DNA from 3 places in the Cytobacillus sp. FSL M8-0252 genome. Region 1 is predicted to be linked to each of the others. Evidence: riboswitches for the same ligand, from Rfam matches in the RefSeq annotation. Region 1 holds a riboswitch; each other region holds the start of a gene.
The links. Region 1 has a riboswitch for S-adenosylmethionine ahead of MKX83_RS06700 (methionine ABC transporter ATP-binding protein). Riboswitches for the same ligand answer to the same signal wherever they lie in the genome.
Positions count from the first base shown of each region.

Region 1 (4,492 bases):
CTTATGAAGTAAGAATGAAAAAAGAGCAATCTCAAGTGGTGAATAATGTAACGAACCTTAGCGGGGTAGAGTCGGCTGTAATGTTAAGCTATGACGGTAATTTTACAGCGTAAATGAACAGGAGAAAGGAATATGATTAAACGCAAATATGTCGTTCTCGTTTTTCTAATGTTGGCTGTTTTATTTGTTGGTATTCTATTCTTTCTACCTCATTTACTTCCAAAAGGGGAAGTAGTTGATCACTCTTATGTTTCAAAAGTATTCAATAAAAATAAAGTGACTCAAGTTGAGTTAACCCTAGCAGAAGATGATTGGGAAGATATACTAGAGAATCCGACGGAAGAAGAATATAAGATGGCAAATGTGACGATAAATGGAACTAAATTGAACCAAGTAGCTGTTCGGACAAAGGGGAATTCTTCCCTTTCTTCCGTTGCTAGAATGGAAGATTCTGATCGTTATAGCTTCAAAATAGACTTTGATTACTATACCGATCAAACTTTATATGGATTGAAAAAGTTGAATCTAAATAACCAATTTAGTGATGCTACGCAAATGCGAGAATATTTATCGTATCAATTAATGGAGAATATGGGATTACCCACACCTGCTTATTCTTATATGTATGTGACCATTAATGGTCAGGAATGGGGATTATATTTAGGTGTTGAACAAGTAGACGAAGTGATGCTTGGAAGATATTTTGAAAATCCATATGGATCATTGTACAAGCCAGATGGTACAAATAGTGACTTGAAATGGGTAAGTGATGATATTGATGATTACTCAGGTTTAAACTTGAAATCAGAGGAGCAAGATGAACAAGCGTTAATAGATATGTTAGATAGTATCAATAATGGTGGCAATTTAGAAAAAACTTTAGATGTGGATCAAGTATTACGATATTTTGCAGTAAATACGGCTGTCGTTAGCATGGATAGTTACCAAGGGCAAATGAAGCACAACTATTATTTATATGAAAATGATGGTAAGTTCTCAATCATTCCGTGGGACTATAATATGGCATTTGGCGGCTTTGGAGTAGGTATGGGTGGCGGAGGACGCATGAACGGAGATTCTTCAATCGCTGAAGAAAACCAAAACAAAAATCAAAATCAGGAACAACAAGGTCTAGCACCAGGAGAAGGTGGGCAAGGTGAGGATGAACAAGGTCAAGTTCACCAAGCTGAAATGGGGAACTTCGATGGTGGCATGGGAAATAGTAATTTAATGAGTGAAGATACGATTAATTTCAGTATTTCCGAACCTGTAGCTGGTACTTCTTTAGATGAGAGGCCTTTACTTAATGCTTTATTGGCAAATGATGAATTTAAAAAGCAATATGAAGCATACCTTGAAAAGATTGCCGAAGAATATATGACAAAAGAGTCTTACCAAAATACAACTACACAAATTAGTACATTGATTCTTCCTTATGTAGAACAGGATCCTACCAAGTTTTATACAACAGAAGAATTTCTACAAGCAGTGCAAGGTGATGAGAGTTTACCAGCATTTGCTGAGGCGAGATCAGAATCGATACTTGCTCAGCTTTCAGGTGAATTAGAAGTAGAATCACAAGCTTCTGAAGTCAATAACATGTTCCCTAGCCGAGCAGGTGGTGATGACCAGGAAGGTCAAGAAAGAGGAGAAGTATTCCAACCGCCAAACGGTAATGAAGGAAACATTGATGGTGAAATGCCTGAACGTCCGCAAGGCAATGGAGACTTTCCGCAGGAAGGAGATTTTGAGACACCAGAAGGGTTTGAAGGTATGCCTGGTGGTGAGGGACGTGGACAAGAAGAGCAACCTAGTACAGTAAAGTTCAAAACGTCAGCAATCATCTTGTATGTGGGTCTAATCACAGCTTTATTAGGAACAACTTTTTTTATCTTCTTGTTTAAACGAAGAGGAAGATAAGTAAATGCATAAAAAATCAAAATACTATTGACAATTAATTCAATACCCGATAAAATTTCCTTTATCAAAGCAACACATTAAATTTAATATGATTCTTATCGAGAGAGACTGAGGGACCAGGCCCGAAGATGTCCGGCAACCTCCTTTTAAAGGGAAGGTGCTAAATCCTGCAGAATGATTTCATTCTGAAAGATAAGGTTTAATAACAATCATTTGTTGAGCCTCTTTCAAAGTGAAAGAGGCTCATTTTATGTTGTAGAGGATTTAGGGAGGGTGAGGTAAATGATTGAAGTCAATCATTTAGTGAAAATTTATAAAAGCAAAAAGAAGCAAGTAATAGGGGTTGACAATGTATCCCTTTCTATTAAAGAAGGGGAAATATACGGGATTATTGGCTATAGTGGAGCAGGGAAAAGTTCTTTATTACGCTGTCTAAATTTATTGGAGAGACCGACATCTGGTGAAGTGAAAATTGATGGCGTTGATTTAACATCTTTAACAAGTAAAGAATTAAGAAAAGCAAGGCAGAAGATAGGTATGATTTTTCAGCATTTTTATTTAGCGAGTTCGAAGACAGTGTATGAGAATATTGCCTTTGCTTTAAAAGCGGCAGGTAAAAGCCCGAAAGAAATAGATATCAGGGTGAAAGAACTATTAGAATTAGTGGGTTTAGCAGATAAAATTCATCAGTATCCCACACAATTAAGTGGTGGTCAAAAGCAAAGGGTAGGAATAGCCAGAGCACTCGCTAATGATCCAAAGGTTTTACTTTGCGATGAAGCCACGTCAGCTCTAGACCCTAAAACAACAAAATCAATCCTGAACTTATTAAAATCAATTAATAAAAAGCTAGGATTAACCATCGTACTTATCACTCATGAGATGGAAGTAGTCAAAGAGATTTGTCATAGGTTAGCTGTTATGCAAGATGGAAAGGTCATAGAAGAGGGACCGGTGTATGATATATTTGCGAATCCAATTGAACCACTTACAAAGGATTTCATTCAGAGTGTTCTTCAATTTGACTTACCACAACAATTGATTGAAAACAGGAAGGGAACAATCATTAAGATTCAATTTAAAGGTGCAATAGCAGAAGAATCTGTTGTTTCTGAACTGTTCCAAACATTCAAAGTAAAAGGAAATATTCTTCACGGCAAGATTGAATATATTCAAGAAGTACCTCTTGGTATTTTTATTATGGAGTTGACTGGCGAAATACCTGAAATAGAAAGAGCTATACAATATATTCAAGAAAGAACACAGAATTTGGAGGTAGTTGAACATGTTGCTTGAGTCCATTCAGGCGTTACTTCCTGAACTAAATACAGCTGTATTACAAACAATTTATATGGTCGCCATTTCTTTAGTTGCGGCACTTATACTAGGTCTTCCACTAGGGATCTTATTATTCGTTACAGACGAAGGATTGTTCTTAAAGAATAGATTTGTAAATGCTGTTACCGGTTGGATTGTCAATTTGATCCGCTCTATTCCTTATATTATTTTGTTAGTAGCTCTATTGCCGTTAACAAAATTAATTGCAGGTTCAACTATTGGTCCTACAGCGGCTTCTGTTTCATTATCTGTAGCAGCGATTCCGTTTTTTGCAAGATTGGTAGAAACATCCTTAAGAGAAATAGATAAAGGAGTCATTGAATCTGCAGTAGCAGTAGGCGCTTCCCCTTGGATGATAATTAAGGAAATTCTTGTCCCAGAAGCGAAACCTGGAATTGTTCAAGGTTTAACGATTACGACTATTAGTTTAATTGGTTATTCAGCAATGGCAGGTATTATTGGCGGCGGTGGTATTGGTGATTTAGCGATACGTTTCGGTTACTATCGCTATGATAATGTCATTATGATTACGACAGTAATTGTCCTCGTTGTATTGGTGCAAATCATTCAAATTGGTGGGGATAAATTAACTAAATATGTAGATAAGAGATAATAAATTCAAACGATAGATATAGTAAAGGGGATGGAGCCTTTACTATATCTATTTATCCTAATGATTGAGTATTAAAGAGAAGATGGAAACAGACGGGGAGGAAGGATTCTATGAGCACGATAACAGCTTCATCTAAGGAAGCGTATTTAGCTGAACAACTCGCTCGACCATTTATTAAGACGGCTCAACAAGAAGAATTATTTCATAAAGCTACGATATTAGCAGAAGGATTTAGTAAGAGGGCGCAAAAGATTGATGAAAATGCAGAATTCCCTTTTGAAAATTTTGAAGAATTAAAACAATCAAATTACTTAAGTTTAACGATTCCGAAAGAATATGGTGGTAAAGAGATTTCCTTATATGAATATTTCTTAATACAAGAAAGGATTGCCCAAGGTGATGCGTCTACGGCTTTATGTATTGGTTGGCACTTAGGTGTTATCTATGATTTAAGGGTTAAACGGAAATGGAAGGAAGAACAGTTTGCCAAGTTATGTGAAATGGTTATCAAAGATAATAAATTGATTAACCGCTGTGCAACTGAGGTAGCAACTGGCAGTCCAACCCGTGGTGGACTACCAGCGACTACTGCGGTGAAAAAAGGAACACAATGGATCTTGA
Region 1 covers NZ_JBBOWZ010000001.1:1,279,486-1,283,977, forward strand. The annotation lists gene MKX83_RS06690 (DUF4956 domain-containing protein) at 1-113, shown strand, start outside; gene MKX83_RS06695 (CotH kinase family protein) at 133-1,920, shown strand; SAM riboswitch class I at 2,013-2,119, shown strand; gene MKX83_RS06700 (methionine ABC transporter ATP-binding protein) at 2,203-3,216, shown strand; gene MKX83_RS06705 (methionine ABC transporter permease) at 3,206-3,871, shown strand; gene MKX83_RS06710 (acyl-CoA dehydrogenase family protein) at 3,982-4,492, shown strand, end outside.

Region 2 (4,492 bases), 2.4 Mb from region 1:
GCATCTTGGTCTGGCCAAGTTTTGTTAGGCAATAGTACTTCATCTGGAACACCAGTTACATGTTGAGGAATTTCTAAACCGAATACTTGGTCAGTTACTGTCTCAACAGAATTTAGTTCGCCTTCTAGAGCAGCTTCAACCATTGCTCGTGTATAAGCAAGCTTCATACGGCTTCCTACACCATATTCTCCACCAGTCCAACCAGTGTTTACTAGGAATACTTTCGCGTTATGCTCGTCAATTTTTTTACCAAGCATTTCTGCATACTGTTGAGCTGGTAATGGTAAGAATGGTGATCCAAAACAAGTGGAGAAAGTCGCTTGTGGTGAAGTAATACCACGCTCAGTACCAGCCAGCTTAGAAGTGTATCCACTTAGGAAGTGATACATTGCTTGTTCTTTATTCAATTTAGAGATTGGAGGTAATACACCAGAAGCATCAGCTGTTAAGAAGATAATAGTATTCGGGTGACCTGCAATACTCGGGTCAACAATATTGTCAATTGCTTGTAATTGGTAAGCCGCACGCGTGTTTTCCGTTAGCGTATTGTCCGCATAATCTGCTACGCGTGTTTCTTTGTCTAATACAACATTCTCAAGTACAGCGCCAAAACGGATGGCATCGAAAATTTGTGGTTCTTTTTCACGTGTAAGGTCGATACACTTCGCATAGCAGCCACCTTCAATGTTGAATACTCCATTTGGAGACCAGCCATGCTCATCATCACCGATTAAACGACGGTTGGGATCAGCTGATAATGTTGTTTTACCAGTTCCGGAAAGGCCAAAGAATAAAGCAACATCACCTTCGCGGCCAACATTGGCTGAACAGTGCATAGGGAGAATTCCATTTTCAGGAAGCATGTAGTTCATAACAGAGAAAATAGATTTTTTCATCTCACCAGCATACTCAGTACCACCAATAAGTACAATACGGCGTTCGAATGAAACGATGATAAAAGTTTCTGAAGCTGTACCGTCAACTGCTGGGTCTGCTTTGAAATTAGGTGCTGAAATAACTGTAAATTCAGATTCGTGATCTAATAAATCTTCTTCTGTAGGACGAATAAACAATTGGTGTGCAAAAAGGTTATGCCAAGCATATTCATTAATTACTTGGATTGGCATACGGTGTTTTTTATCCGCACCAGCAAATCCTTTGAATACGAAAACTTCTTCTTTCTCTTTTAAGAAAGCAATCACCTTGTTGTATAAGTTATTGAAGACTGCTTCAGAAATTGGTTGGTTCACACTTCCCCAGTCAATTTTATCTTTAGAGCTTGCTTCTTCAACAGTATATTTGTCTTTAGGTGAACGACCTGTATACTTACCTGTTGTCGCGCGAATTGCACCGGTAGATGTAAGAACACCTTCGTTTCTGTTTAATACTTTTTCAACTAGTTGCGGCACAGATAATTGAACTTGGATGTTTTCGCCTTTTAGTAAATCATTTAACTCAGTTATCGATACAGAATTCATCTGATGAATACCTTCCTTTATATAATATTATTTAAGAGATATGCATCTCAGTCGCTATTTGTGATTATTTCTTCAAAAATAGTATAACACATTTATTCATTCAGTCTATACTATATAAATCATTTTTATATAATTAATGAAATTGTCACAAATACAGGCAGTATTCATTATAAATAGCTTTTGCAAATTTAAAAAGGATAATCAGCAAATTTAATGTAATTTTTATATATATTAAGGAAAAAGAACGGTATGATCTTAACTAAAATTATCCGTTATCAAAACTAAAGTTTATAGAGTCGGATATGACAATTTTTACATTGAATTGTTAATGAAAAACATTTGACTATATTCCATGTGTAAGTTATGATGAATCCTTGAACGGATACTCTCTTATCCCGAGCTGGTGGAGGGACAGGCCCTATGAAACCCAGCAACCTGCCAACTACATTTTCATGAGCAAAGGTGCTAACCTGATGCAAGGATTTATTACTCACTATCCTTGAACGATAAGAGTGAAAGGCGCGAATCATTTTGCTTCAACCTTTTCACTAAATCAGAGAAGAGGTTTTTTTTCATGCTTTTTAACATGATGTTGGCGAATACGAGGAGCGGCTTTTGGAATGTACTATTTATGTATGGGAAAAAGACCAACCATTTTATTCTCAATATTCCAAGTTAGCGCATAGGTTATTAAGGGTATGAGATAAACATTGGCCCATAAATAATGAAGATTCAAATAAGGGAATGAGTTCCGTATCAAAAATAAAGACTATAATAAAGTCTTATTGATTCGATAAATAAGGAGGAAGTCAGATGTCAACAAAACGTAGATTGTTTACTTCTGAATCAGTAACTGAAGGTCATCCGGATAAGATCAGTGACCAAATATCTGATGCAATATTAGATGCTATTTTATCACAGGACCCAAATGCGAGGGTTGCTGCGGAAACGTCTGTTACTACAGGTCTTGTATTGGTTGCAGGAGAAATCACTACATCCACATATGTAGATATTCCAAAAATCGTTCGTGAAACCATTAAGGAAATTGGTTATACACGTGCAAAATATGGCTTTGACTCTGAAACATGTGCTGTATTAACTTCTATTGATGAACAGTCAGCTGATATTGCTATGGGTGTAGACCAAGCATTAGAAGCGCGTGAAGGACAGATGACTGATGCAGAAATTGAAGCCATTGGTGCTGGAGATCAAGGTTTAATGTTTGGCTTTGCATGTAATGAAACAAAAGAGCTTATGCCATTACCTATTTCATTAGCTCATAAACTTTCTCGCCGTTTAGCTGAAGTAAGAAAAGAGGAAATCTTACCTTACCTTCGCCCAGATGGTAAAACACAAGTAACAGTAGAATATGATGAAAACAACAAACCTGTACGTATTGATACAATTGTTATCTCTACGCAGCACCATCCAGAAATTAGTTTAGAGCAAATTCAACGCAATTTAAAAGAGCATGTAATTAACCCAGTTGTTCCTACTGAATTAATTGATGAAAACACAAAATACTTCATCAACCCAACAGGTCGCTTCGTTATTGGTGGACCTCAAGGTGATGCTGGCTTAACTGGTAGAAAAATTATCGTTGACACATACGGCGGTTATGCACGTCACGGTGGTGGTGCATTCTCTGGTAAGGATGCAACGAAAGTTGACCGTTCAGCTGCTTACGCAGCTCGCTATGTAGCAAAGAATATCGTTGCTGCTGGACTAGCTGACAAAGCGGAAGTACAATTAGCATATGCAATTGGTGTTGCTCAGCCGGTATCCATCAGTATTGATACATTTGGAACTGGAGTAGTATCTGAGGATGTTTTAGTTGAAGTTGTTAGAAACAATTTTGACCTCCGTCCTGCTGGTATTATCAAAATGCTTGATTTACGCCGTCCGATTTACAAGCAAACAGCTGCTTATGGACATTTTGGTCGTACAGATATTGATTTACCTTGGGAGCGCACAGATAAAGCGGAAGAATTGCGTAAGGAAGCTTTAAAATAAATTAGAAAATTATGGCTGTAGAAAACTCCTTTAATGAGTTTTCTACAGTTTTTTTATGTGGAAAAGGGGCTATCGTTAAATTTTAATAAACGTACAATTGAGCCAAAGCGATTAGCTCGTACATCAAGAAGTGGAATAGCCAAAGATAGAAGAGTAAAAGTCGTTTTTTTAGATATTACAGTAGCAAATAAATATAATATTTTAAGCCCCCTAATAATGGACAAAAACCCTTAAGGAAACGATTTCATATAAAATTAAAATAATTGTCATCTTTTCGTCTTAAATTGAGGGTAAAGAATAAACATCCTTAAGTATATGAAGAAGTAAACATGAACATACTGCCTAGCATAAAACATTCCATTTTTTTTTCGAAAGGTGAAACTTTTTAAAATAACTTATCGTCTATACAAGGTATGGGAAAAAATACAAACTAGATGAAATAAAAAGTAGGTGACGTACATAATGTGTGGTTTTATTGGTTGTATACATGATCAAGCACAAAAAGTACAAGAAGCAGATAAGCAATTTGAGAATATGAATAACATTATTACTCATCGTGGACCAGATGATTCAGGATATTATCGTGCAGACCATATCCAATTTGGCTTCCGTCGATTAAGTATTATAGACATTGAAAGTGGTCATCAACCACTGACTTATGACAATGGTAAATACTGGATTATTTTTAATGGAGAAGTTTATAACTATGTTGAACTACGTGAGGAATTAATCAATAAAGGACTAACTTTTGAAACTAATTCGGATACTGAAGTGATTATTGCTTTGTACAGTTATTACAAGGAGAAGGCGGCAGAAAAGCTGAGAGGTATGTTTTCCTTCGTTATTTGGGATAAAGAAAAGCAAGAAGTTTTTGGAGCGAGAGATCCTTTTGGAATCAAACCATTCTATTATTTTGAAGATGGTGAAACCACTTATTTTGCCTCTGAAAAGAAAAGTATTCTGTTGGCATTAAAAAACGATGTCATTAATTATGATGCTTT
Region 2 covers NZ_JBBOWZ010000001.1:3,695,485-3,699,976, reverse strand. The annotation lists gene pckA (phosphoenolpyruvate carboxykinase (ATP)) at 1-1,478, opposite strand, end outside; SAM riboswitch class I at 1,866-1,991, shown strand; gene metK (methionine adenosyltransferase) at 2,292-3,491, shown strand; gene asnB (asparagine synthase (glutamine-hydrolyzing)) at 3,954-4,492, shown strand, end outside.
Region 2: another riboswitch for S-adenosylmethionine. It lies ahead of metK (methionine adenosyltransferase); the one in region 1 lies ahead of MKX83_RS06700 (methionine ABC transporter ATP-binding protein).

Region 3 (4,492 bases), 2.7 Mb from region 1:
GCCTGAAAGTCGAATCATAGAACCTTTCTATAAACTGCTCTGCTTGCATGATCATATCAAACTTACTCATTTCCCCTGGAATTTCATCTAGTTCATCCGTATAAATGAAAAACTCTGCCACACCTAATTCATCCATACGAACCGAGCCAATTGACTCTCCCCAATCTTCCAACAGGATATCATACACATTTTCTTCAAATTCCATCTGCTCCATAACTAAATCATCTGGGTTGATTCCTTTAAAATAGGTTTTTAGTTGTTCCATTATTAAGTGATTCAAAGCAGCTGTTCTCCTTTAGTTATGATTTAATTAACGTGCAGGAAGTGAAATTTTAACATTAAATCGTTTCTATTTAAAGGTTCTCTTTAATTCTTCCCATAATAATGACATCTATAAATTAGAAAAGCGCAGGGCGCCCGCTTATCGGTGACAAGCATAAGACGAGCCGGCAGAAAGGTTGTTTTTTAACCTTTTTGACGGATTGGCTTATGACCTCGAGCCGATGGCGTCCGGAGCTAGACAAAGCCTCGTTAAACATTTCATATAATGCAATCGCCCTTATATTATCTGCACATACATCTAACTCTAATCTGATGAGTCCTAACTCTTCATCGGCAAGCTTTACTATTCGCTCAAGAAGCGTCTTGCCAATCCCTCTTCCTTGTACTTCTTCATTAATAGAGATGGACACATTCCGCTATATCTTAACTTTCCACTTCTCTCTTCTAAGGAAGCTATCCCTCGAACATGACCGTTACATTCTGCAACAAATACATCGTCTTCTTTTGTAAGTCCTTCAATATAATCTTCAATATCTTTTAATCTCCCCGATGATAAGGCCATTGTTTGTTGAATAATAGAATCTTGCCTATGCATATCATGAATATCTCTTGCATCATTTATATGTATCGGTCTAATCTTTATTTCTTCCCCCATATAAAAACTCCTTTTTTTATAAAACTGTTCTGAATGAAAACTTATAAACCAAGACTACCACTTTTCTTAGTTTGAAAATATTGCTTTATTCATTTACGAATGAACAGTATAAAAAGTTTCTTATCATTGCACTGACATAATCACTACGATACAAAATATATATGAAAGGAGGCATCGAGATATTTTATGAGCATCCAAAGGAGGGTAATTTGAATATGCTTGCTTTGTTCAGTCTTTTTCTAGTTGTCGGCTACAGTTTCTTTTTCTTTATTAGTGCCGTTAGAAAAAAGAAAGAAATAGCTACAAAATATTCTAAATGTATTCCCATGGTGGTTGGTATGACGAGTAGCTTAACAATCGGTTTGATTATATCTGTGTGGTTACCAGAAATGGCTAAAGCAACTGTATTATCAATTCTCATTAGCGCTGTCATTGCCATTTTTATAGGACTACCGTTTAAAACAAACGGACTCGTTGAAGCTCAAGCGTCAAGTCTCATGGGAAGTATGATGGGGGCAATGCTAGGCATTATGTTGGTACCCAGTGAAGTTACATTTATGATCATTAGCATGGATCTGATTTATTTAATTAGTATTTTTGCCATGATGCTTCTCATGCACAAAAAACATTCATTAAAGGAAGCATTGAAAAATCGACCTGTGCCCTTCTATCTAACATTCTTATTAAGCATCGCCATTATCTGTGCATCGGGAATTCATCAAGAAGCGAAGAACTCAATTCATCCGATTGAAGAAAACACCCCACAAGTAGAACACCATCACTAGTTTAATGATTAATTTCAATTATGTTATTGACTTTTCATGTAATAGATAATATTATGAATATAATTTAATAAAGCATTTTCTCTTATAAAGAGCGGCTGAGGGACTGGCCCTGCGACGCCCGGCAACCATTCATATACCCATATGAACAGGTGCTAAATCCTGCAAAATACTTTTTGGTATTTTGATATATGAGAGAGGTTTACTACTATTCTAGTATATTTATGCCTCTCATGATGAGAGGCATTTTTGTTTTTATCATCACATCAAAAGAGAAACGAGGAGAGGAAATGACTGTAACAATCGTAAAAGGGGCTCCAGGACATTATTTATTAGGTTCAGGCATTCTAACAGAACTCCCCGACCTACTTAAAGATATTTCTGTTTCCAAATACCATATAATAACCGGTAAAAAAGCTTGGCAAGCCGTGCAACCCTACTTGCCCAAGGAAGTAATAGATAACAACGTTCACCTTCATTATATAGATGGTCACACTACCTTAAAAAAGGTCCATGACATCCAAGAAATAATAACAAATGATGGTGCTAATGGCGTAATAGGTATTGGTGGTGGGACAGCATTAGATATAACAAAAGCAGTTGCGATTGAAGCATCTGTTCAATCCATTCTTATACCAACAATCGCAGCTACCTGTGCCGCATGGACACCATTAAGTGTTTTTTATAATGAAGAAGGCAGCTTTACTCATTATACAGAGTTCCCTATTGCGACAACCCTCGTATTGGTTGAACCTGAAATTATTGCTAAAGCGCCTATTACTTATTTAAAAGCAGGAATTGGGGATACATTAGCCAAGTTTTATGAAGCTGAAGCTCTAATTGAAAGTTTTTACCCTGAAGAAACACTTCCTGTACCTAAACAAATTTCGCAATTTTCAGCTAAAATTTGCCGAGATACATTGCTTAATGATGGTGAAGCCGCACTACAATCAGTAGCCAAAAACGAAACCTCAAAAGCACTTATCCGTGTGATTGAAACGATTATCATGACTGGGGGTATGGTCGGTGGATTCGGCGAAAAAGCAGGACGAATCGCTGGTGCCCATTCGTTTCATAATGGACTAACCGTAGCGGATGCAGCCCAAGATTTTCTTCATGGGGAATTAGTCGCTTACGGGATTCTTGGTCAATTGGCCATTGAAGAAAAATGGACGGAAGTTGATTACCTTCTCCCGTTTTATGAGAGCTGGCAATTGCCAAGTAGTCTCTCTAGTCTAACTATTGATGTGAATGATGAGCAATTAATGAAGACAATTGTAAAAAAGGCGATACGCCCAACTGAATCTATTCACTTTATGAAAAACGAGATAAGTGAACATTCTGTTTTACAAGCACTTCGATTATTAGAAAAACAAAATGAACAAAAAGGAGTTCAAACATCATGAAAAAATGGTTACTAACTGGAACAGTCTTATTATCTTTAACAGGCTTAGCTGCATGTGGTAGTGATGAAGCCAACAACTCTACAGAAGGATTATATGACGATGAAGAATTAGTCATTGGTGTCACTGCAGGTCCACATGAGCAAATCTTAGAAAAAGTAATTGAATTAGCTAAAGAAGAAAATATCAACATTAAATCACAAGTATTTACTGATTATGTGATGCCAAATGTCGCATTAGCTGAAAAAGAGATTGACTTAAACATTTTTCAAACAGAGCCTTATTTTAATGCATTTAAAGAAGATAGAAATTTAGATTTAGTTAAATCTTTTGATACCGTTTCATTCCCGATGGGCATCTATGCACTCAATGTAAAAGATGTAGCTGAATTAAAAGATGGCGCAAAAATCGGTCTTCCGAGTGACCCAACAAATAGTGGCCGAGCTCTATTACTATTTGAAAAAGCGGGATTAATCGAATTAGATCCTGAAACAGGTATTAATTCAACAGTTCGTGATATTGAAAAAAACAATGGTAACTATGAATTTATTGAACTTGACTCTGCTCAAATCGCTCGTCAGCTAGAAGAGCTTGACGCTGCAGCTATTAACACGAACTTTGCAATTGAAGCCGGTTTTGTCCCTTCTAAAGACGCTATCTTTATCGAGCCTAAGGATTCACCTTACGTAAACCACGCTGCTGTCCGTACGGAGAATAAAGATGATGAAATTCTTGAAAAATTAGCTGATATCTACCGCAGTGAAGAAATTGAAAAGTTTGTTGAAGAGGAATTTGACGGATCAGTTATCGTCTCTTGGTAAAATGATTAAAAATGAGCGTTACGGAGGGAGCATCAAATCATGATAGAGCTTAAGAATATAACCAAAACCTTTACAGGAAAACAAGGAAGCATCCATGCATTAAAGGATGTCTCACTATCAGTGAATCAAGGAGAAATCTACGGGGTTATCGGATACAGCGGCGCTGGTAAAAGTACATTAATTCGCTGTGTGAACTTACTTGAAAAACCTGATAATGGTTCTGTAAAAGTCAATGGGGTGGATTTAACCACGCTGACACCAGGAAAACTCCGTGAAGCAAGAAGTCATATCGGCATGATTTTTCAAGGGTTTAACTTATTAAAAACAGCAACAGTTTATGATAATATTGCTATCCCTCTTAAACTAACAGGATTAGATAAGAAAGAAGTAAAGAGCCGCGTTAATAAATATTTAGAGATTGTCGGTTTAAGTGAAAAACAAAATGCTTATCCAGCTGAGTTATCTGGTGGCCAAAAGCAAAGGGTTGCTATTGCACGTGCATTATCGCATGAACCAGAAGTATTACTCAGCGATGAAGCAACAAGCGCC
Region 3 covers NZ_JBBOWZ010000001.1:3,992,346-3,996,837, forward strand. The annotation lists gene MKX83_RS20245 (hypothetical protein) at 1-280, opposite strand, end outside; gene MKX83_RS24685 (GNAT family N-acetyltransferase) at 399-692, opposite strand; gene MKX83_RS20250 (hypothetical protein) at 626-937, opposite strand; gene MKX83_RS20255 (hypothetical protein) at 1,147-1,722, shown strand; SAM riboswitch class I at 1,802-1,917, shown strand; gene MKX83_RS20260 (iron-containing alcohol dehydrogenase family protein) at 2,010-3,125, shown strand; gene MKX83_RS20265 (MetQ/NlpA family ABC transporter substrate-binding protein) at 3,122-3,943, shown strand; gene MKX83_RS20270 (methionine ABC transporter ATP-binding protein) at 3,983-4,492, shown strand, end outside.
Region 3: another riboswitch for S-adenosylmethionine. It lies ahead of MKX83_RS20260 (iron-containing alcohol dehydrogenase family protein); the one in region 1 lies ahead of MKX83_RS06700 (methionine ABC transporter ATP-binding protein).